One region of the Stenotrophomonas sp. 01N47 genome, then DNA from elsewhere that is predicted to be linked to it. Evidence: riboswitches for the same ligand, from Rfam matches in the RefSeq annotation. Region 1 holds a riboswitch; the other holds the start of a gene.

Region 1 (10,518 bases):
TGAGCAACGCGGTGTCCGGTTACATCGGAGGCAGTGCCGCCGACGCCCGCTATGAACGCGTCAGCGGTGGCCGCACCGGCCACGCCGAAGCGGTGAAGGTGGACTACGACCCGCGCCAGGTCAGCTATGGACAGTTGATGCAGGTGTTCTTCTCGGTGGTGCACGACCCGACCCAGCTCAACCGCCAGGGGCCCGATCATGGCAGCCAGTACCGCTCGGCGATCTTCGTCGAAGACGCGCGCCAGCAGGCAGCAAGCCGTGCGTACATCGGCCAGCTCGGCCAGGCGGGGAGCTACCGCGCGCCGATCGTGACCCAGGTGAGCAGCGGCCAGCGCTTCTACCCGGCCGAGAGTTACCACCAGAACTACATGAGCAACTACCCGCAGGCCGCGTACATCCGCTACTACGACGCGCCCAAGCTGACCGCGCTGGGCAAGCAGTTCCCGGCGCTGTACCGCCGCGATCCCGCGTTGGTGCCGATGCGGTGACACCCCGGGTAGTGCCGGCCGCCGGCCGGCAACCGCACCCTTCCGCAGCCGGGGATTTCCGGCCAGCGGCCGGCACCACCAAGGCATGAAAAAAGACGCACGGCCACAGGGCCGTGCGCTTGGGAAGTATCGACCCGGCCCCGATCAGGCCCGGCCGACAACGACATGCTAGGCTCGTCGGCATCATGGGTACAGAACCAGATGCGGGTCGAGTCGATGGATACAGAAGACACCACCACGATGATCCCACCCCGCTACCAGCGGCTGTCGGACGAGCTGGCTGAAGCCATCCACGGCGGGCGCCTGCCGGTCGGCAGCCGGTTGCCGTCGCTGCGGCAGATGGCATCGCAGCGCCAGCTCAGCCTGAACACCGTGATCGCGGCCTACCGTCAGCTGGAAGACGCCGGTCTGGTCATTCCGCGGCCGAAGGCGGGCTTCGAAGTGGCGCCGCGACTGTCGGTTCCGCAGCGCTCGCTACGTGATGCGCCGTCCGCGCCCACCGCCCCGCTGCAGCAGGTGCTGATGGCGCGGGTGCTGGAAGCGCAGCGGCGCCCCGGCGTGATCGACCTCGCCTTTGCCGGCCCGCGTGGGCGCCAGTTCTACCCGGGTGCGCAGCTGGCCCGGCACACCGCGCAGGTACTGCGCCATGGCCAGCAGACCGTGGAAACCTACGCCCGCCCCAATGGTTCGCCACGCTTGCTGGCGCAGATCGTGCGGCGTGGCCCGCGGATGGGCCTGCATACCCACCCCGAACGCCTGCTGCTGACCCATGGTGCGATGGAAGCACTGCAACTGGCACTGCGCGCGGTCACCCAGCCCGGCGATGCGGTCGGCATCGAAGCACCCTCGTACTTCAACCTGTATCCCCTGCTGACCACGCTGGGCCTGCAGCCGATCGAACTGCCCACCCATCCGCAGCGCGGCCTGGACGTGGATGCGCTGGAAGCGCTGCTGCAGCACACCCCTCTTGCGGCGCTGGTAGTGATGCCGACCGTGCACAACCCGCTGGGCTGCACGATGCCGATCGCCGACAAGCAGCGCTTGGCCGAACTGGTCAATGCACGCGAGTTGCCGCTGATCGAAGACGCGGTGTATGCGGAACTGCAGTTCAGCGAGCCACCGGCGCCCTTGCTGAAAGCGTTCGACCGCAACGGTTGGGTGATGGTGGTCGGTGGCTTTTCGAAGACACTGGCACCGGACTACCGCATCGGCTGGCTCGATGGCGGCCGCTTCGCCGAACGCATCGCGCTGCTCAAATTCCAGTCCACCGGCGGCGAACCGCAGCTGCTCGGTGATGCGGTGGCGGCCTACCTGGAAGCCGGCAGCTACGAGCACCACCTGCATCGCATGCGCCGGTTGTACCGCGAACAGGTCGGTCGCCTGCGGCAGCTGGTGGCCGAACATTTTCCGGCCGGCACCTGCGCCACCGAGCCGCAGGGAGGGTTCCTGCTGTGGCTGGAGTTGCCTGGCGTGGACACCCGGGAGCTGTTCGAGCGCGCGCTGGCAGAGGACATCGTGTTCATGCCGGGCCAGGTGTATTCGCGCGGTGCGCGCTACCGGCATTGCCTGCGGTTGTCGTGCTGCCAGACCCTGGACGCGCGCTTCATCGCTGCGGTGGAACGGTTGGGTGCGATCGCACGGGAGCTGGTGGCGGCAACACGGTAGTGCCGGCCAGCGGCCGGCGACCTCGAGGTAGTGAGTGCGTGCAGTTGCCGGCCAGCGGCCGGCACTACCCGTGGTCGTCGTGCAGGTGCGCGCTCAACGCTTCACCATCGGCGCCCGGCAGATACGGCATCCGGCCCCAGCAGGGCATCGGCAGGCGCTGCTGCAAGGTCGCGAAATTCTCATCCTGGCGCTGCATCGAAGGATCGATGTGGTTGCCGATCCAGCCCAGGCACTCCACGCCACTGGCCTGCAGCGAGTGTGCGGTCAACCGCGCGTGGTTGACGCAGCCCAGGCGCATGCCGACCACCAGCACCACCGGCAGCCGCAGCGCACGTACCAGGTCAAGCTGGTCCAGCTGCGCCGACAACGGCGCCAGCCAGCCGCCCACGCCCTCGACCACCACCACGTCGGCCTGTGCGCGCAGGCGTTCGAAGGCCGCCAGGATCGGGGACAGTTCGATGCGCACGCCATCTTCTGCGACCGCCAGCTCGGGCGCCAACGGCTGGCGCAATGCGTAGGGGTTCAGATCGGCATAGTCCGGCATCGGCAGGCTGGCGGCCTGCAGTGCCAGCGCGTCGTCGTTGCGCAGCCCCTGCCCCGCGTCGTGGCTGCCGCTGGCCACCGGCTTCATGCCCACCGCGCGCAGGCCGCGCCGGCGCAGCGCGTGCAGCAGCGCGGTACTGGTGGCGGTCTTGCCGATCTCGGTATCGGTACCGGTGACGAACAGGGCCGTCGGCAACGTGGCAGGGAGGGACATCACAGGCTCCAGCAGGGCAACAGAGCCCCCATTATCGCTGGCCCGGCACGCTTGCTAGACTGCGGCCATGTTCGCCAACGCCTCGCTCACCGGCAGCAAGCCGGAACAATACGCCCAGCTGCTGGAACAGGCCCGTGGCCTGGTCTACGGCGAGTCCGACCGCATCGCCAATGCGGCCAACCTCGCTGCACTGGTCTACCACGCCCTGACCGACCTGAACTGGGTGGGCTTCTACCTGTACGACGGCAAGGAACTTGTGGTCGGTCCGTTCCAGGGCCTGCCGGCCTGCGTGCGCATTCCGCTGGACAAGGGCGTGTGCGGTGCGGCCGCCAGCCAGCGCGTCACCCAGCGGATCGAAGACGTGGACGCCTTCCCCGGCCATATCGCCTGCGATGCCGCATCGCGCTCGGAACTGGTGGTGCCGTTGCTCCGCGGTGAGGAGCTGATCGGCGTGTTCGATATCGACAGCCCGGTCGTCGGCCGCTTCGATGCCGAGGACCAGGCCGGCCTGGAAGCCATCGCCGAGGTGTTCGTCGGGGCGTTGGCGTGAGCGCGGTCAAGCTGCGCAACATCGGCCCGAAGAGTGCGGCATGGCTGCGCCAGGTAGGCCTGCGCAGCCGCGAGGACCTGGTCGCGATCGGTGCAGTCGGTGCCTTCGTCAAGGTCAAGCGTGCCGGCTTCAAGCCCAGCCTCAACCTGCTGTATTCGCTGGAAGGTGCGCTGCTGGACTGCCACTGGCAGGAACTGAGCGAACCGCAGCGCACAGCGCTGGTGCAGGACTACGAAGCACGTATCGCAGTGCATCCGTTGAAGGCGGCAGGCCCAGCATCGGGCCCGGTGCATGAGCAGCGCTTCGACGCCGAGGATGATGGCGAAGAAAGCACGGCCGAAAGCGCCGGCGAGGATTGACTGTTTGGTAGTGCCGGCCGCTGGCCGGCAAGCTCAGGAACGTTGCGAAGATCGTGCAGTTGCCGGCCAGCGGCCGGCACTACCGTCCGATCAGGGCTGCTGCAGCTCCAGCAGCTCGCCCACCAGCCCCGCTTCACCGCGCTCGACCCACACGCGCAGGCGCGTGCCGTGGTCGATGCGCAGCGCCCAGCACAGCGACATCGGCAGACCACACACCTGCGACAGCACCATGCGCAGCGGGCCGCCGTGGCTGACCACGACCGTCGGCGGAGGGTCGTCGTCATCCAGCAGTCGATCCAGCGCGCGTGCGATGCGCCGTTCGAAGTGGCCCCAGCTCTCGCCATGCGGCGGCGGGAATGCGTGCGGATCTGCGTGGAACGCGGCCAACGCCTCTTCCGGCAGGTCGAACAACGATTGGCCGTCCCAGTCGCCGAAATCCAGCTCTTCCCACTCCTCGTCCGCCTCCACGTCCAGCGCGCGCGGTGTGGCCAATGCCATCGCCGTATGCAACGAGCGCAGGCGCGGCGAACTGATCACCCGTTCCCACGATTGTCCGGCATAGGCATCGACCAGTTCCTGCGGCAGGCGGGCCAGCTGCGGCGGATCGCTGCGGCCATCGAGGAACTCATCACGACCGTTGCCGGCATGGCGGACCAGGTCGAGGATCATGCGCGTGCCCAGTCAGGGCGGCGCGGGAACAGCGGAAAACAGACGGACATCGGCAACGGCACCACGATAATTCGAACTGCATTCTAGGCGCTGGCGCAGGTCTGCTGCACCGTGCAGGTGCATCCGCGCCTGCTCAGTCGTGCAGGTTCGACGCTACGGGCCGGCCGCGATGCCGTAGACTGCGCGCACTTCCAGGTGACCTGCGGCCCTGCCGGCAGGTTGAAACGGGAAGCCGGTGACGCGTGACAACACGCCATGCCGGCGCTGCCCCCGCAACGGTAAGCACGTCAGTTCCAGGCAACCCGCCACTGTGCCGCAGGCATGGGAAGGCGCCTGGACGGTGGCCTCGGGCCACCCGGCGGCGAGCCCGGAGACCGGCCCGGAAGCCTCAGGTCGCGATGCGGTGGGCATGGCGCTGGTTGTCCGCGGCGATGGCCGCGGCATCGGCGCGTGCCTGCCTGTCGTGACTCCTCCCCTTCGCTGCGCGGGCGTGCGCGGCACCTGGAGTCCCCCGATGAAACTGCAGTCCCGAATGCTGTCCCTGGCCGTGCTGGCCGCGCTTCCTGCATTGGCCCTGGCCGATGATGGCGCCGCCGACCTCGACCAGGTGCTGGTCACCGCTACCCGTACTCCGATCGCCCTGCAGGACAGCATTGCGCCTGCGCAGGTGATCGACCGCGCGCAGATCGAATCCAGCCAGGCCACCTCCCTGCAGGAACTGCTGCAGGGCCGCGCCGGCATCAACCTGACCAACGCCGGTGGCCTGGGCAAGCAGAGCTCGCTGTTCCTGCGTGGCACCAATTCCTCGCACACCGTGGTGCTGGTCGATGGCGTGCGCATCAACAGCGCCGACCTTGGCCTGGCGATGTACCAGGATCTGCCGCTGGCACAGATCGAGCGCGTGGAAATCGTGCGCGGCCCGCAGTCCAGCCTGTACGGTGCCGACGCCATCGGCGGTGTGATCCAGATTTTCACCCGCCGCAACCAGGGCGATTTCGCTCCGCACTTCCAGCTGGGCGGCGGCAGCAATGGCCTGCGTGAAGCCAGCGGCGGCATCGGTGGCGGCACCGAACGCGGCTGGTTCGGCGCCGACATCGCCTACCAGCATTCGGACGGCATCGATGCCTGCCGCGGTTCGGCTACGCTGTTCACCGGCTGCTTTGCCGATGAACCCGACCGCGATGGCTACCGCAACCTGTCCAAGAGCCTGCGCGGTGGTTACAACCTGAGCGACCAGTGGACCGTGGAAGGCAGCGCCCTGCGTGCCGACGGCAAGAACCACTACGACGGCTACTACAACTACTCCGAGACCCGCCAGCAGGTGCTGGCCGGCAAGGTGCGCTACACCCCGTCCGAGCAGTTGACGCTGACCGCCAACGTCGGCCGCAGCGACAACGAGTCCGACAACTTCGGTGATTTCGGTGCACGCGGCAGCGCACAGACGCACCGCGACAGCGCTTCGCTGCAGGCCGACATCGGTATTGCCGAAGGCCAGCTGCTCAGCGCCGGCGTGGACTGGAGCGAGGACAACCTGGATGGCAGCAGCGCCGGTTACCTGGTCGACAGCCGCCGCAACACCGGCGTATTCCTGCAGTACCAGGCGCGCTTCGGCCGTCACCAGCTGCAGGCCAGCGCACGCAATGATGACAACCAGCAGTTCGGCAACCACGCCACCGGCAGCCTCGGCTGGGCGATGGAGCTGGGCCACGGCCTGCGCGTCAACGCCAGCTATGGCACCGCGTTCAAGGCACCGACCTTCAGCGACCTGTATGACCCGTGGAGCGGCGTGCCGACGCTGGACCCGGAGAAGTCCAAGAGTGCCAACCTCGGTATCTCGCAGCAGGGCCAGGGCTGGCGCTGGGGCCTGGACGTGTACGAAACCCGCATCGATGACCTGATCACCTACGACGCGGCCACCTTCCGCATGCAGCAGGTCGAAAAGGCACGCATCCGCGGTGCCGAACTGACCGGCGGCGCCACCGTGGCCGGCTTCGACATCAACGCGCAGCTGAGCTTCACCGACCCGCGCAACCGCACCAACGGCAGCGCGCAGTTCGACAACTGGCTGGCCCGCCGTGCGCAGCAGACCGCGCGCCTGGACATCGACCGCCGTTTCGGTGATTTCCGCACCGGCCTGACCGTGCAGGGCGCGGGCAAGCGCTATGACGATGCCGCCAACGCGGTGAAGGTCGGCGGCTACGGCGCGCTGGATCTGCGCGCCGAATACGCACTGACCCCGGCATGGTCGGTGCTGGCGCGGGTGGCCAATGTGTTCGACCGCGAGTACGAAACCGTGGCGTGGTTCAACCAGCCAGGCCGCGAGTATCAGCTGAGCGTGCGTTACCAGCCGAAGTGACCGCAGCGGTCACGGTGGTGCCGGCCGCTGGCCGGCAACATCATGACCTTCGGCAGCGCGTCACGGGGTGCCGGCCAACGGCCGGCACTACCGTTGCGTCAGCCCTGCAGCCCCGGCAGCTCGCGCAGGTCGTCAATCACCGCTACCGCGTGCGCCTTTTCCAGGTCCAGTCCTCGCGGATAGCCGTAGCGCACCAGCGCGATCGGCATGCCGGCGTCCTCGGCAGCACGATAGTCGGTGAGCGAATCGCCAACCATCAGGCACGCATCGACGGGCACTTCGAAGTGCGCGGCGATATGCCGCAACGGCTCACCACTGGGCTTGCGCTGCGGCAGCGAATCACCACCCAGCACCAGCGCAAAGGCATCGGCGATACCCAGGTGCTGCAGCAACGGCGGCACCAGCGCGGCCGGCTTGTTGGTGCAGATGGCCAGCGGCACCTTCAACGCACGCAACTGCGCCAGCGCGTCCACTACGCCAGCGAACAGCTGCGGGCTGCGCAGCAGGCATTCGCGGTAATGGACCATGAAGGTCGGCATCACCGCTGCCAGATCGATCTGACGCCCGGCGGCCTGCACGGCCTGTTCGACCAGCCGGCGCACGCCATCGCCGATCCAGCCCAGCACGGTGGCTTCGGGTACGCGCGCCAGGCCGATGTCTTCCAGCGTGCGGTTCAGTGCTTCGGCGATATCGGCGGCGCTGTCGACCAGCGTGCCATCGAGGTCGAACACGACCAGCGGATAGGGATACGACAAGGGACGGCTCACTCGTGCAACGTGGGGCCGTCCATTGTACGCCCGCGTCTTCAGCCGATCCGGCGTGCGCGGGTGGCCAGGAAGGTCGGCAGGTAACGGTCGATCAGGAAGCGCGGCTGCGGCTGCCAGTCTTCCATGAAGCGGTCGATGACGAACCCGGCATCCAGCTGCCCGGCGATCAGATCCCCCAGGCTGTGGCCGAATGTCAGCGCTTCGCCACGGGCCAGCTTGGCCTCGCGCGCGGCGGGCTCCAGGTCTTCCAGGTCGGAATAGGGAATCGCGTACTGCGGGCGGATCAGGCCCTGCTCGCTCAGCTGTGCATCACGCGCAGCAACGAACACCACCGGATTGTAGAAGCTGGCCATCAGCAGGCCATCGCGTGCCAGCACCCGGCGGCACTCGGCCCACACCGGACGCACGTCGGGCACGTACAGGTTCGAGATGGGATGGAACACCACGTCGAAGCTGTCGTTGGCAAAGGCCTGCAGATCACGCATGTCACCCTGCACGGTGCGCAGCGACAGACCGTCGCGGTCGGCGACGGCGCGGTCCTGCGCCAGCTGCCCGTCGGAAAGATCGAACACGGTCACCTCAGCGCCCGCCGCGGCAAGCACGGGTGCCTGTTGGCCACCGGCCGAAGCCAGGCACAGGATGCGCCTGCCACGCACATCGCCCAGCCAATCCAGCGGCAACGCACGCGGCGTCAGGTGTACCTGCCAGCGTCCTTCGCGTGCGGCGGCAATCGTTTCGGCATCCACCGGTCGCGACCACTCGCGCACCTCGCTGGCCTGGCGGTCCCAGGCAGCACGGTTGTGGTCGATCAACGCCTGTCCATGGTTCATGTGTTCTCCTTGCCCGAAGGGCGCCAGTCCAGATCCTGGAAGGCCGGGCTGGCGAAGCACTCGGCGAGGAAATCCAGGAATCGCCGCATGATAACGGGCTGTTGCCGGCGCGAGGCGTACACGGCATGAATGCCCAGCTCGTCCAGGCTGTACTCGGGCAGCAGTTCGATCAGTTCGCCACTGCGCAGCAACGGTGCGACCTGGTAGGTCGGCAACATGGCAATACCGGCATTGGCGCGCACCGCCTCCAGCAACAGCGATGCTTCATTGGCACTGATGTTGCCGCCCACCGCCACCGACAACGAGCGTCCTTCGCGATGCAGCTGCCACAGGCTTTTGCCGACGTAGTGATGGGTCAGGCAATTGTGCGCGGCGAGATGTTCGGGCGCGGTCGGCGTGCCACGCGCCTGCAGGTAGGCCGGCGTCGCGCACAGCACCGAACGGCAGATCGCCAAACGACGTGCGATCAGGCTGGGGTCGATCTGCCGCGCGATGCGCACAGCCAGGTCGACGCGCTCCTCCACCAGGTTGACCATACGGTCGACCAGCAGCAGTTCGATGCGTGCGGCCGGATGGCGCTGCACGAAGGCGGCCACCGCACGCGCCAGATGGCTCTGCCCGAACGACACGCTGGCGGTGATGCGCAGCGTGCCGTGTGGCTCGGGATCGTCGCTGGCCAGCTCCCCCTGCAGTTCCTCGCCGATCGCCAGCATCTGCCGGAAACGCGCCAGCGCGGCTTCACCGGCCCCGGTCAGGCTCACCCGCCGCGTGGTCCGGTGCAGCAGCCGCGCACCCAGCCAGCCCTCCACCTCGGCCAGGTAGCGGCTGACCATGGCCCTGGACATGTCCAGCACCTCGGCGGCGGCGGTCAGGCTGCCGCGCTCGGCAACTTCGACGAATACGGTCATGGCGGTCAATCGGTCCATCTGCTCGATCCATGCAACAAACAAGCGCGTTATACGCTGTTTTTCGAGCGAATGCAGCGACCTACAGTGGCCCCATTCCCAACCACCACCCCCACGGAGTCCTGCCATGAAGATCGCCCTCGTCGGTGCCACCGGCAACATCGGCCGCCAGATCGCCCGCCACGCGCTGGCCAACGGCCATCAACTGACCGTCATCGTGCGCAGCGCGCAGGACCTGCCGGCCGAGCTGGCAGGCGCCCATCCGGTCATCGCCTCGCTGGATGACCAGGACGCCCTGGTCGCCGCCATCACCGGCCACGATGTGCTGGCCAGCGCCTACGGCCCGCGCCCGGGCGACGACATCGGTCGCGTCGGCGAGGTTGCCGCACAGCTGGCCAACGCCGCCCGCAAGGCCAACGTGCCGCGCCTGGTCGTGGTCGGCGGCGCCGGCAGCTTGGAAGTCGCCCCCGGCGTGCAGCTGGTCGACACCCCCACCTTCCCGGAGGCCTACAAGCCCTACGCGCTTGCCCACCGTGAAGCGTTCAACCGCCTGCAGGCGGTGGATGACCTGGACTGGACCTTCTTCTCGCCGGCGGCCGAAATCGGCCCGGGTGAAGAGCGTGGGCAGTACCGCGTGCAGCCCAAGGCGTTCCTCGCCGATGCCAACGGCCACAGCCGCATCAGCTACGCCGACTACGGCGCCGCGTTCGTCGCCGAACTGGAAGCGCGCAAGTACCCGAAGCAGATCATCACAGCGGCGTACTGATCACGCACTCGCCGGCCTGACCGCCCGCCGGGCATGGCCCGGCATTACCCACCTGTAAAGCCGAAGGCAACGGCAGGAGCCGTTGCCAACGTCGCTTGCGACGGCCCGTAGGGGGCCGGGCAAGGACGCCCGGCATAGCCAACGCTCGGCTCGACACCCCAAGGACACCTCCCATGCGTACTGCTGCCCTGCTGCTTCCCCTCGCGCTGGCTGCCAGCTTCACCAGCGCCCCGCTGCTGGCCGCACCGGCCGCGCCTGCACCCGCCAGCGCTGCCAAATCCCAGCTGCGCCTGCAGACCTTCCATCCCGGCCCGCAGGCAATGTTCTCGGTGTCCTCGGTGCTGATCGAAGGGCGCAACGACGCGATCCTGGTCAACGCGCAGTTTGCTGCCGGCGATGCACGCCG
Region 2 (10,518 bases), on a different contig from region 1:
GGCTACGGCGGCTCGCTGCCGAACCGCCTGCGGATGCTGGTGGAAGTGTTCGACGCGGTGCGTGCCGCAGTGTCGGACAAGGTCGCCGTAGGCGTGCGCATCTCCGCCAGCGATTGGGTCGAGGGTGGCTGGGACATCGTGCAGAGCGAGGCGCTGGCACAGGTGCTGGACGCGCGCGGCTGCAATTTCCTGCATGTGTCCAGCGGCGGCCTGCACGAGCGCCAGAAGATCAGTGTTGGCCCGGGCTACCAGGTGCCGTTCGCGGCGGCGATCAAGGCCAAGAAGGTGCGCATGCCGGTGATCGCGGTGGGCATGATCACCGAGCCGGAGCAGGCCGAATCGATCCTGCGCCACAACCAGGCCGATGCCATCGCACTGGCCCGCGGCATCCTGTACGACCCGCGCTGGCCGTGGCACGCCGCTGCTGCACTGGGCGACAGCGTGGTGCCGGCACCGCAGTACCTGCGCTGCGAACCGCGCGACGCACGCGGCGTGTTCAGCCCGCGCTGAGTACTACACTTGCCAGGCCGGCGGCAGGCCGGCCTGCAGGTGCTCGAACAGCGCGCGGATCTTGGCGGTGAAATCGCGGCGGTCGCTCACGCAGAAGTAGACGTCCATCGGTTCCGGCTGCCAGTCGGTGCCGCAACCGAACACGCACTGCAGGCGACCATCGCGCAGGTAGGGCTCGGCCACGAACGCCGCCAGCCGGGTGATGCCGGCACCGGCGGCGGCCAGCTCGGCCAGCGCATCGATGTCATCGCAGACCATGCTCGGCGGCAGCGCGGCATCCACCCGCTCGCCGTTCTTCAGCAGGCCCCAGCGCAGCGGCCGGCCATCGGTGGGAAAGCGATGCAGCAGGCCGCGATGGGCGGCCAGCTGCGCCGGTTGCAGCGGCGTGCCGTGTGCCTGCAGGTACGCCGGCGAGGCGCAGAACACGAACGGGATGCGTGCCAGTGGACGTGCCACCAGCCCGTCCTCCAGCTGCGCACCGATGCGGATGCTGGCATCCACCGCCTCGGCACCGTGCTGCACAGCGCGATCGGTCAGGCGCAGTTCCAGCTGCAGCTGCGGGCACCGCTGCTGCAGTGAGGGCAGCAGCGGTGCCAGCACGTGCCGGCCGAACGCGCTGCTGCTGGCGATGCGCAGGGGCCCGGCCGGTTCCACGTCGCCGGCGGTGACCATCGCCTGCGCGCGCGCCAGGTCGGCTTCGATATGCCGCACCTGCGCCAGATACACCGTGCCGGCCTCGCTCAGCGCCAGCTGGCGCGTACTGCGGTTCAGCAGCCGCACGCCCAGGTGGGCCTCCAGCCGGTTGATGTTCTGGCCCACGGCGGTGGCGCTGATGCCAAGGGTGCGCGCCGCAGCGGCAATGCTGCCGGTCTCTGCGGTGCGGGTGAAGCTGCGAATGAGCTGCAACAGGTTCATGACCGACCAGCTTGCCATGCGGAAGGCCAAGTATCGCTTGGGTCTGTCCCAAGCGCCGCTTTGCCCGCGAACCCCGGCGGCCGGTGGCATAGGAATTGTTGCAATGCAGGCGTTGCGAGACCGGACGCACAATCCTGCCGCAACGCCCCGCACTACGCTGACCACGGCACGTTCGCCGCATACAGGAGTTCATCATGCAGAGCTGCACGCGCTTCTCTTTGTTTGCACTGGTGCTTGCCTACTCCGCTGCCGCTGCCGCTGCCGCTGCCGCTGCCGCTTCCGCCCAGACGGGCGATGGTGTGCGGGAATCACTACGTGAGCAGGTGCTCGTCGCGCAGAAGAACGCGCAGATATCCAGCGCAGCGCGCCTGGACAGCTACCTCGCCGTGATCCCCGTGGATTCGCCGCTGACGCTCCTGTCCGTGGACGGGCTGGAGCAGTTCCTGACCTCGCTGTCATTCAACGAGAACGGCCTGGTTGGCTACTCGACGGAAGCCATCGCCAGCGAGCTGAGCTACAGTCAAGCCCACCGGCTGCTGTCGCTGTTCGGTGCCGAACGCACACTCCGGCTGATGCCAGGGTTGCGTGTCGAGAATGAGGTTGATCTCGATATCCACCGCTCGTATGTCCAATCCGGTGAGCTCGTGGAGGATCACATGGGATATCGATGTGTCGCCCGTGCAACGTGCAGAGAGTCCACAGAGTACGTCTGCATGGCGGGTTGTTGAGCGCGCATGCTGCTCCTCGAATGGATGCTTGTTCTAGGAGCTGCGTCCAGTATCAGCCCTGTATCCATATGTAAGGTCGATACCTACACACAGCTGTTGAAGGCGGAGGCGACAACGCTGAATGCACCTGCACGTGATCGCATCGAGGCGCTGTCGCACATCTACGTTGCGGGTCGCCGGGCATCACGTGCGGTCGGCTGCAGAAACAAGGACCGCGTCATCGAGGACCAGTTCAAGGCTGCGGCGCTGTTCGCCAACTACGTACCGGATGCCGAACCGCTGCGCAATGCGTTGGCACAGTACGGCCTGTTGGTCGAGCGCGGCACCGCCGGCGCTGAGCATCATCGCAGGCTGATAGGACTACATGTGGCAAGGGGCGATTTTGCCCAAGCAGAACGGCTGCGTCGGCAGTGGCTCAGCAATCTCCCGGCGCTTCCTCGGGTTCTTCCGGGCCGCTTCCCGCCCGGCCTGCCCGTGTACGCTGTCCAGGCTGACGGTTCCCTCGTTCGTGATTCGATACGGCTGAGCGGAGACCAGGTTGTTGCCATCGTTCATCCGCGTTGTGGCCACTCACGAAGAGCCCTGCAGAGCATTGTCGCCCAACCTGCCTATCAGGGGCTCCGCGCCAAGCTGGTGTTGGTAGTGCCCAATGGCCCGCACTGGGCCGGCGATAGCATCGCCGAATGGAATGGACTTCATCCTGAGCTGCCGATGAGCGCGATGTACATGGACAAGAGGTGGGCGGCTTTCGACCGTCAGCAGACTCCGGTCTTTCACCTTGTTCGCGAGGGTAGGATCATTGAAACTGGAACCGGTTGGCGAGGTGCGGGGGAGGAAGTTGCTCCAATCATGCGCGCTCTTCGCCTTGCCTTTGACTGATGGTTGCATTTGACATGATCGTGCACCACGGGAGTGCGCTGCCCTACACTCCGGCGATGCGCCCCGATTCCATCCTCACTCTCTCCTGTCCCGACCGTACCGGCATCGTCTACCGCGTGTCGGGCCTGTTGTTCGACCACGGCTGCAACATCCTCGACGCCCAGCAGTTCGGCGACGAGGAGAGCGGTCGCTTCTTCCTGCGCGTGCACTTCGACCGCGATGCGGGCCTGCCGCTGGACACCGTGCACACGGCGATGGCCGCAGTGGCAGCGGACTTCGGCATGGACTGGCAGCTGCATGATGGCCGCCGCCGGCCGCGCCTGCTGGTACTGGTCAGCAAGCAGGGCCATTGCCTGAACGATCTGCTGTTCCGTGCGCACAGCGGCCAGTTGAAGGTGGACATCGCTGCGGTGGCCTCCAACCATGCCGACTTCGCAGCACTGGCAGCGTCCTACCAGGTGCCGTTCCACCACCTGCCGGTGAACGCCGACACGCGCGCGGCGCAGGAACAGCAGATCATCGATCTGGTCGAGCGCGAGCGCATCGACCTGGTGGTGCTGGCGCGCTACATGCAGATTCTCTCGCCCACGCTGTGCCGTGCGCTGGCGGGCAGGGCGATCAACATCCACCACAGCTTCCTGCCCAGCTTCAAGGGCGCGCAGCCGTACCACCAGGCGCACGCGCGCGGGGTCAAGATCATCGGCGCCACCGCGCACTACGTCACCGAAGACCTGGACGAAGGCCCGATCATCGAACAGGACGTGGCCCGCGTGGACCACGCGATGACCCCGCGCGAACTGGTACGGCTGGGCAGCGATACCGAATCGCAGGTGCTGGCGCGGGCGGTACGCCGGCATGTGGAGCACCGCATCCTGCTCAACGGGCACCGCACGGTGGTGTTCCGATAGTTCCGACAGGAATACCAGCGCACGCGCGCCCGGGTAGTGCCGGCCGTTGGCCGGCAGCCACGGAACCTGTGCAGATGCCGGCCAGCGGCCGGCACTACCATCGGTCCCTGCAGGGGCGAAATTACAGAATCGCGATCCTCGCCTTCGCCAGGGCATCGCGCACCATGACGTCATTGGCCTCGGTCACCGGGCGGGTCAGCTCCCACAGGAATTTCACCCGGAACCCCGACTTCACCGCGTCCTGCGCGCTCCACAGCACGCAGTAGTCGCGTGCCAACCCGCACACGTGCACCTCGCGGATGCCGCGTTCGTGCAGCCAGCCGGCCAGTCCGGTAGCCGGACGCGTGCCATCGGGGCCGTGGTTCTCGCGGAAGGCGCTGTACGAATCCACCTGCTGGCGGGTGCCCTTGCGCAGGATCAGGTCGGCCACGGTCCAGTCCACGCCGGGGTGCAGGGCGGCGCCGGTGCTGCCCTGCACGCAGTGGTCCGGCCACAGGGTCTGCGGCTGCGCGTGCAGCAGGATCGCTTCAAAGGGCAGATGCCCCGGATGCTGGCTGGCAAACGAGGCATGGTCGCCTGGGTGCCAGTCCTGGGTGGCCACCACGGTGCGGTAGCGGCGCTCGGCCAGCAGCGCGTTGATCGGTGCCACCAGCGCATCGCCCTGTTCGCAGGCGAGGGCGCCACCGGGCATGAAGTCCGGCTGCAGGTCGATCACCAGCAGGGCGACATCAGCGGGCAGGGTGGTCATGGCAGGTCCGGTACAACGCAGGAGGGGCGAACAGCGTGGCCGCCCCTCGCGTGCACGTCAATCGCCGCTGGCGGCGTCATTGTCCTGCCCGTAATACAGCAGGCCGATCCTGATGCGTTCGCGGCCGTTCTCGCGACGATGACGGTTGGCGTCGCGCAGCGAGTAGACGCAGCCACAGTATTCCTGCTGGTAGAACTGCTCGCGTTTGCTGATCTCGACCATGCGGCTGGCACCGCCGCCCTTGCGCCAGTTGTAGTCCCAGTACTGCAGGCCCTCGTAGCGCGAGGCGGCGCGCACACCGCAGTCGTTGATCTGCGCCATGTTCTTCCAGCGCGAGATGCCCAACGATGAGCTGATGGTGTCGTAACCATGTTCGTGCGCGTACAGCGCGGTGCGCTCGAAGCGCATGTCGAAGCACATCGTGCAGCGGATGCCACGCTCGGGTTCGTTCTCCATGCCACGCGCACGGCTGAACCAGTTGTCGGTGTCGTAGTCGCAGTCGATGAAGGGGATGCCGTGCTGTTCGGCGAAGCGGATGTTCTCCTGCTTGCGCAGCTCGTATTCCTTCACCGGATGGATGTTGGGGTTGTAGAAGAAGATCGCGTAGTCGATCCCGGAGGCAGTGATCGCCTCCATCACTTCGCCCGAGCATGGCGCACAGCACGAGTGCAGCAACAGGCGCTGGCCGTTGTCGGGAAGGGTCAGGGTGGGGCGTTGGAGCTCGGTCATCGTCGGGTGCATCTGGGCGTGGGCAGCAGGTCTGGACGGAAACCGTGAACAGGACGCGCGCGGCCACACCGCCTGCACGCGCAGGACGACGATGGCCCCGGCAACCTCCCCGCGGAGATTCCAGGTCGAGTCAGGGGACGGTCGCGTCCCCCGGCCGGGGCCGGTATTCGGGCTGATGGACACGGGCCGGCTGGCCCACCTACTACCTGCCGCTTCCCAGGCGCGAGCCCAGTGCTGTTGGCAGGATTCGTTTCCATTCACCGCTGCGGGGCAGCTCCGGAATGGGCGCGCGAAGCGCCTTCACCGGATTCCCGTTTAAATCCATCCCCTCGCATGAACGCCAGGATGGATACCTTCGGCAGGTGCAAGGTGGACCCGTTGGCAGTCTTGGTCAAGGGACACCATCACGCGCCGAAGCTGTGGCTGCCTTCTCAGGCTGTGAGAGCGTGTCTTGCCATACTGGGCACCGACAGACGGGAGGTGGCTCGTGGCGGCGAAGTACTGCGATCTGGTCATGAAAGGTGGCATCACCAGTGGCATCGTGTATCCCAATGCGGTGCTCGCGCTGGCCCGCGAATACCGTTTCAAGAGCATCGGTGGCACCTCGGCCGGTGCGATCGCCGCTGCCGTGGCGGCCGCTGCGGCATACGGCGACCGGCGCCAGCAGGCCGGCGAAACCCTGCCCGGTGACGCCGGGTACGGTGGCCTGTCGGCGGTGTCGGCACAGTTGTCGCGGCGCGGGTTCATCTACAGCCTGTTCCAACCGGCCAGTGGCGCGCGCGCGGCATATCGACTGCTGGTGGTGCTGACCGGCAACGCAGGCTGGCCGCGCAAGCTGCTGTGCCTGGCCATCGCGGTGTTCCAGATCGCGCCATTGGAAGTGCTGGTGTCGCTGGCACTGTTGCTCGGCCTGGGCTGGTGGGGCGGCGGCTGGAGCGGCGTCGCGGCGACCCTGCTGCCTTCGCTGCTGTGTGCCTATGGCGCAGGCGTGGCCGCCGCTGCGCTAAGGGTGGCACGGGTGGCGCGGCGCAACCTGCTGGGCCTGTGCAGCGGGCTGAGCCGCAGTGCGGACAAGCCCGCGCTGACCGAGTGGCTGCATGAAAGCCTGCAGCAGCTGTCGGGCAAGCCGATGGATGCGCCGCTGACCTTTGCCGACCTGCACGACGCGCCCCGTTACGCAGACGAGCCAGACAGCCCGCATGCCATCACCCTGCAGATGATCACCACCTGCGTGTCGCACAATGAACCGCGCACATTGCCGTTGGGCGGCGCGCAGTTCTGGTTCCTGCGCGAGGAATTCGAGCAGCTGTTCCCGGTCGGCGTGGTGCAGTGGATGGTCGACCATGCCGGTCCACCGCGCGAGGTTGAAGGGCGCAACTACTACCACCTGCCGCAGGGTGCATCGCTGCCGGTACTGGTGGCCACGCGCATGAGCCTCAGCTTCCCGCTGCTGATCAGCGCGGTGCCGCTGCATGAGCCCTCGCGTCGCGAACGTCGCTGCGAGCCGACGTCGACGGCTGCAGGTGAGGCCGGGCACAACGTGGCCGACAGCATGGAAGGGCTGACCAGCGCGGGCCAGGCCTGTGGTCCGGTGATCACCGCGTTCCGGGTGTGCTGGTTCTCCGATGGCGGCATCAGCAGCAACTTCCCGATCCACCTGTTCGATGCCGCACTGCCGCGCTGGCCGACCTTCGCCATCAACCTGGTCTATCCGCAACGCCCCGAGCCGGTGGTGCGCGAGAGCGACAGCCGCCAGGCGCTGGAGCGCTCGGTGTTCCTGCCCACCGAGAACCGGCATGGATGGCAGCGGCATTACCAGTCCATCGCCACGCCGTTGGCGGCCGGCGAACTGGGCCGTTTCCTGTTCGCGGTGGTGGCCACCATGCAGAACTGGCGCGACCTGCTGCAGGCGCGTGCGCCGGGGTATCGCGACCGCATCGTGCATGTGAGCCTGCAGGGCGACGAGGGTGGCATGAACCTGGACATGCCACAGGAGGTGCTGACCCGCATCGCCGACAAGGGCAGCCTGGCTGGTGCACGCTTCTGTTCGTTCTCGTTCGAGAACCATTACTGGATCCGTTGGCGCAACCTGGCCTCGGCCTACCAGCGCTACACGCTGGAGATATCGCGCACCGATGATCCGGCGCAGCAGGTGCTGGCCTATCGCGCGGCCTATGCGATGGTGGCCACCGGAGCACCGCCGCCGCCCTCGTACAAGCTGGGTTCGGAAGACAAGCGGCTGGCGTCGCAGCAGCTGTGGGGGTTGATGGTGGAGCAGGGCCGCAGCTGGGATGACCTTGGTCCCGACCTCACCGACGACTCGCCACGGCCGTTGCCACAGATGAAGGTGACGCCGATCTATTGATCGCGGTGCGCTGCTGCGCTCGCCGGGCATGGCCCGGCGCTACCGTTGGTTATCGCCACGCCTTGACCACCGCATCGCCGCGCAATGGCGCATACAACGGCAAGGCCAATTCCTGCTTCACCCATCCCGGATTGAGCGCGCGCAATCCCGCCAGGTATTCGCGGGCCAATGCGGTTTCACCCTGCGACATCGCCAGCCGCGCCGCGCGTGCCCACGTCCGGTCCCAGCCATGCGCCAGCGCCAGCGAGGTGGCCAGCGACGCGCGTGCGCCGGCCACGTCGCCCTTTTCCCACTGCTGCTCGGCGCGGATGATCGCTTCATTTGAAAGCCGCATGTCGTACAGCTCGCGCAGGCGCGGCACGGCACGCGGATCGGCATCCACGCGCAGGTCGGTGTCCTGCCAGTCGCCGCCAGGCGTGCGCACCAGCAATGCCGCCGACCATTGCCCGCTGCGTTGTCCACCCGCCGCTTGTCCCGCTTCCAGTGCTGCCAACAGGCGCGCGGCAAGCGCACCGTGGGTGGCCGCGAATGTGCGTTGCATGGCGGCCAGTACCTCTGGCCCTGCCAATCCATTGCCCTGCACGCTGACGTTGCCTTCGCCCTGGGCGCCGGCCCAATCGGCCTGCTGGGCGGTCGCGCCGGTGTACTGCGCGTTGCCACCGCGCGCGCTGACCAGGCCTATCTGGCGCTCGGCGATGCTGGTGCCATCGAAATCGCCGTCCTCATCCAGCAGTTGCTTCAGCACCTGCGTGGGCGAGCGACCCGTAGCCAGTAGTTCCAGACCCTTCGACCCATAGGTCGGGTTGGTTTCGAACTGGCTGGCGACCGCGCCGACCTTCGCCTGCGCCCACGGCACGCCCACTCCTCCGACAGCGAGGTTGTGCGTGGCCACCGCCACGCCGCAGTCGCCGGCCTCGTTGCAGGCAGCAATGGAAAAGGTCGCCCACGCCGGTGTCGCGACAGCAGCAAGCAGCAGGGCCAGGCAGGGGCGCAGCACGTACATGGTCGTCTCCGGTGATGGGGTTGGACTGGGATGCAACGAACCTGCGGAAGGTTTAATGCAGGCAGCGGCGGGCGCCCTAGAATGTCCGGCTCTTCATGCATGCAAGGAATGCCCGATGTCCGCCCGCCAGGAACTGCTGGACCTGCTTGAACGCCTCGATGCCCGTGACGCGGACCACTTCCCGGTGGTGCCGCTGGCGGCGTACTTCGAAGGCAACGACCAGGAAGAGAGCATCGCACCGAACCAGTGGGGCTATGGCCGTCCGCCGATTGCCGAACTGTACGCCCGCTTCGCCGCCATTGCCGCGCGCCCGGAGGTGGAAGGTGTGTACGTGGGCCTGCACCAGGACTGGGGCAGCGCACTGGAGGATGACAGCGAATGGCCAGCGGCCGAGAACGTGCACCTGCTGACCAGCGCCGATGCGGCGACCGTTGAAGAGTGGCTGCAGGGGCTGGAATGCGATGGCGTAGGCGAGGGCTGGCCGTATGGACAGCACGTCGATGCGCCGCTGCCCTCCGCCGGCCATCGCGTGCTGACCGTGTTCTGGGACTAGTAGCGCCACGCCATGCTTGGATGCGTTTCGCCTACCGACGGATTGTGCCGACCAAGGTCGGCATCCGACGGAGCCAACGGATCGTCCGGATTGGGTCAAAGCCCGTTGCGCAGCAACGGGATCCGACGCCGACAAATTGCAGAGATCTGTCGAAGGTGGGGTGGGCCCGGTTGCGGGGGTGTAAGCGCCATGGATGGCGCGCCCAAGCCCCCAGGGATGGGTTTACGGCGTCCCCCGCAATCGGACCCACCCCGCCACCCACGGATAACCAGCTTTTGACGTTGACGTTGACGTTGCCTCTGCAGGTGCAGGGCGCAGCCCTGCCGAACCCCCAACCCCTACCGCCCCGGCAACTGCGCGAACGCGCGCTGCATGCAGTCCTCGCGCGGGCACACCCGGCAGCCCGGCCCGATCGACACCGAATTGCCCGGGCTCTGCACGTCCAGCCCCAGTGAATACACCAGCCGATCCGCATGCTGCAGGTCACACCCCAGTGCCACCGCGAAGGTCTTGCGTGGCTGGCCGTGTCCCACCGGGCCGCTGCTCACCTGCCGTGCCAGCCAGAAATGGCGGCGGCCATCGGGCATGCGCGCGGTCTGGGTGAGGATGCGCCCGGGCTGGTTGAACGCCTCATAGACGATCCACAAAGGGCAGGAACCGCCCACCTGCGAGAAGTGGAAATCGGTGGCCGAGTGGCGCTTGGACACGTTGCCGGCGCGGTCCACGCGGATGAAGAAGAACGGCAGCCCCGGCGCACTGCGGCGTGCCAGCGTACTCAATCGATGGCAGACCGCCTCGAATCCCACACCGAACTGATGCGCCAGCAGCTCGATGTCATAACCGCTGGCCTCGGCCGCGCGCAGGAAACGCATGTACGGCATCACCAGCGCACCGGCGAAATAGTTGGACAGGCCGATACGCGCCTGTGCGATGCGGGCCTCGTCGGTGAAGCCGGTGCGCGCGATCACCGCATCGATCTGCGGCAGGTAGCCACGCAGCGCCAGCTCGACCGCCATCTGGAACGCCTGCTGGCCCGGCTCCAGGTAGTCGGGCAGCCACAGCGTACGGCTGCCGGCATCGTACTGGCGCTTCTCGCGCCCGGCCTGCAGCGCGGCCACTTCCACCAGCACCCCGTGGCGGTCGGCCAGCAGCTGGCGCAGCCGTGGCGCCACGTGTCCCG

What was found. A riboswitch is a leader RNA that binds a small molecule or an ion and turns the genes downstream of it on or off. The one in region 1 is predicted to bind cobalamin.
Region 2: linked by a shared signal. The riboswitch ahead of AC1DKR_RS07660 (epoxyqueuosine reductase QueH) and the one ahead of btuB (TonB-dependent vitamin B12 receptor) in region 1 are both predicted to bind cobalamin.

Annotation. Positions count from the first base shown of each region.
Region 1 is NZ_JBFTQU010000014.1:18,481-28,998, forward strand. Features, by position in the region: gene msrA (peptide-methionine (S)-S-oxide reductase MsrA) at 1-488, shown strand, start outside; gene AC1DKR_RS19800 (aminotransferase-like domain-containing protein) at 705-2,153, shown strand; gene bioD (dethiobiotin synthase) at 2,218-2,910, opposite strand; gene AC1DKR_RS19810 (GAF domain-containing protein) at 2,978-3,460, shown strand; gene AC1DKR_RS19815 (TfoX/Sxy family protein) at 3,457-3,819, shown strand; gene AC1DKR_RS19820 (histidine phosphatase family protein) at 3,910-4,488, opposite strand; cobalamin riboswitch at 4,665-4,885, shown strand; gene btuB (TonB-dependent vitamin B12 receptor) at 5,003-6,844, shown strand; gene gph (phosphoglycolate phosphatase) at 6,943-7,599, opposite strand; gene AC1DKR_RS19835 (class I SAM-dependent methyltransferase) at 7,650-8,441, opposite strand; gene AC1DKR_RS19840 (LysR family transcriptional regulator) at 8,438-9,367, opposite strand; gene AC1DKR_RS19845 (NAD(P)-dependent oxidoreductase) at 9,474-10,112, shown strand; gene AC1DKR_RS19850 (MBL fold metallo-hydrolase) at 10,286-10,518, shown strand, end outside.
Region 2 is NZ_JBFTQU010000003.1:318,525-329,042, forward strand. Features, by position in the region: gene AC1DKR_RS07630 (NADH:flavin oxidoreductase/NADH oxidase) at 1-510, shown strand, start outside; gene AC1DKR_RS07635 (LysR family transcriptional regulator) at 514-1,425, opposite strand; gene AC1DKR_RS07640 (hypothetical protein) at 1,620-2,153, shown strand; gene AC1DKR_RS07645 (hypothetical protein) at 2,160-3,032, shown strand; gene purU (formyltetrahydrofolate deformylase) at 3,089-3,940, shown strand; gene pncA (bifunctional nicotinamidase/pyrazinamidase) at 4,062-4,688, opposite strand; gene AC1DKR_RS07660 (epoxyqueuosine reductase QueH) at 4,746-5,417, opposite strand; cobalamin riboswitch at 5,559-5,789, opposite strand; gene AC1DKR_RS07665 (RpoH suppressor) at 5,932-7,782, shown strand; gene AC1DKR_RS07670 (DUF1028 domain-containing protein) at 7,832-8,785, opposite strand; gene AC1DKR_RS07675 (hypothetical protein) at 8,901-9,338, shown strand; gene AC1DKR_RS07680 (helix-turn-helix domain-containing protein) at 9,677-10,518, opposite strand, start outside.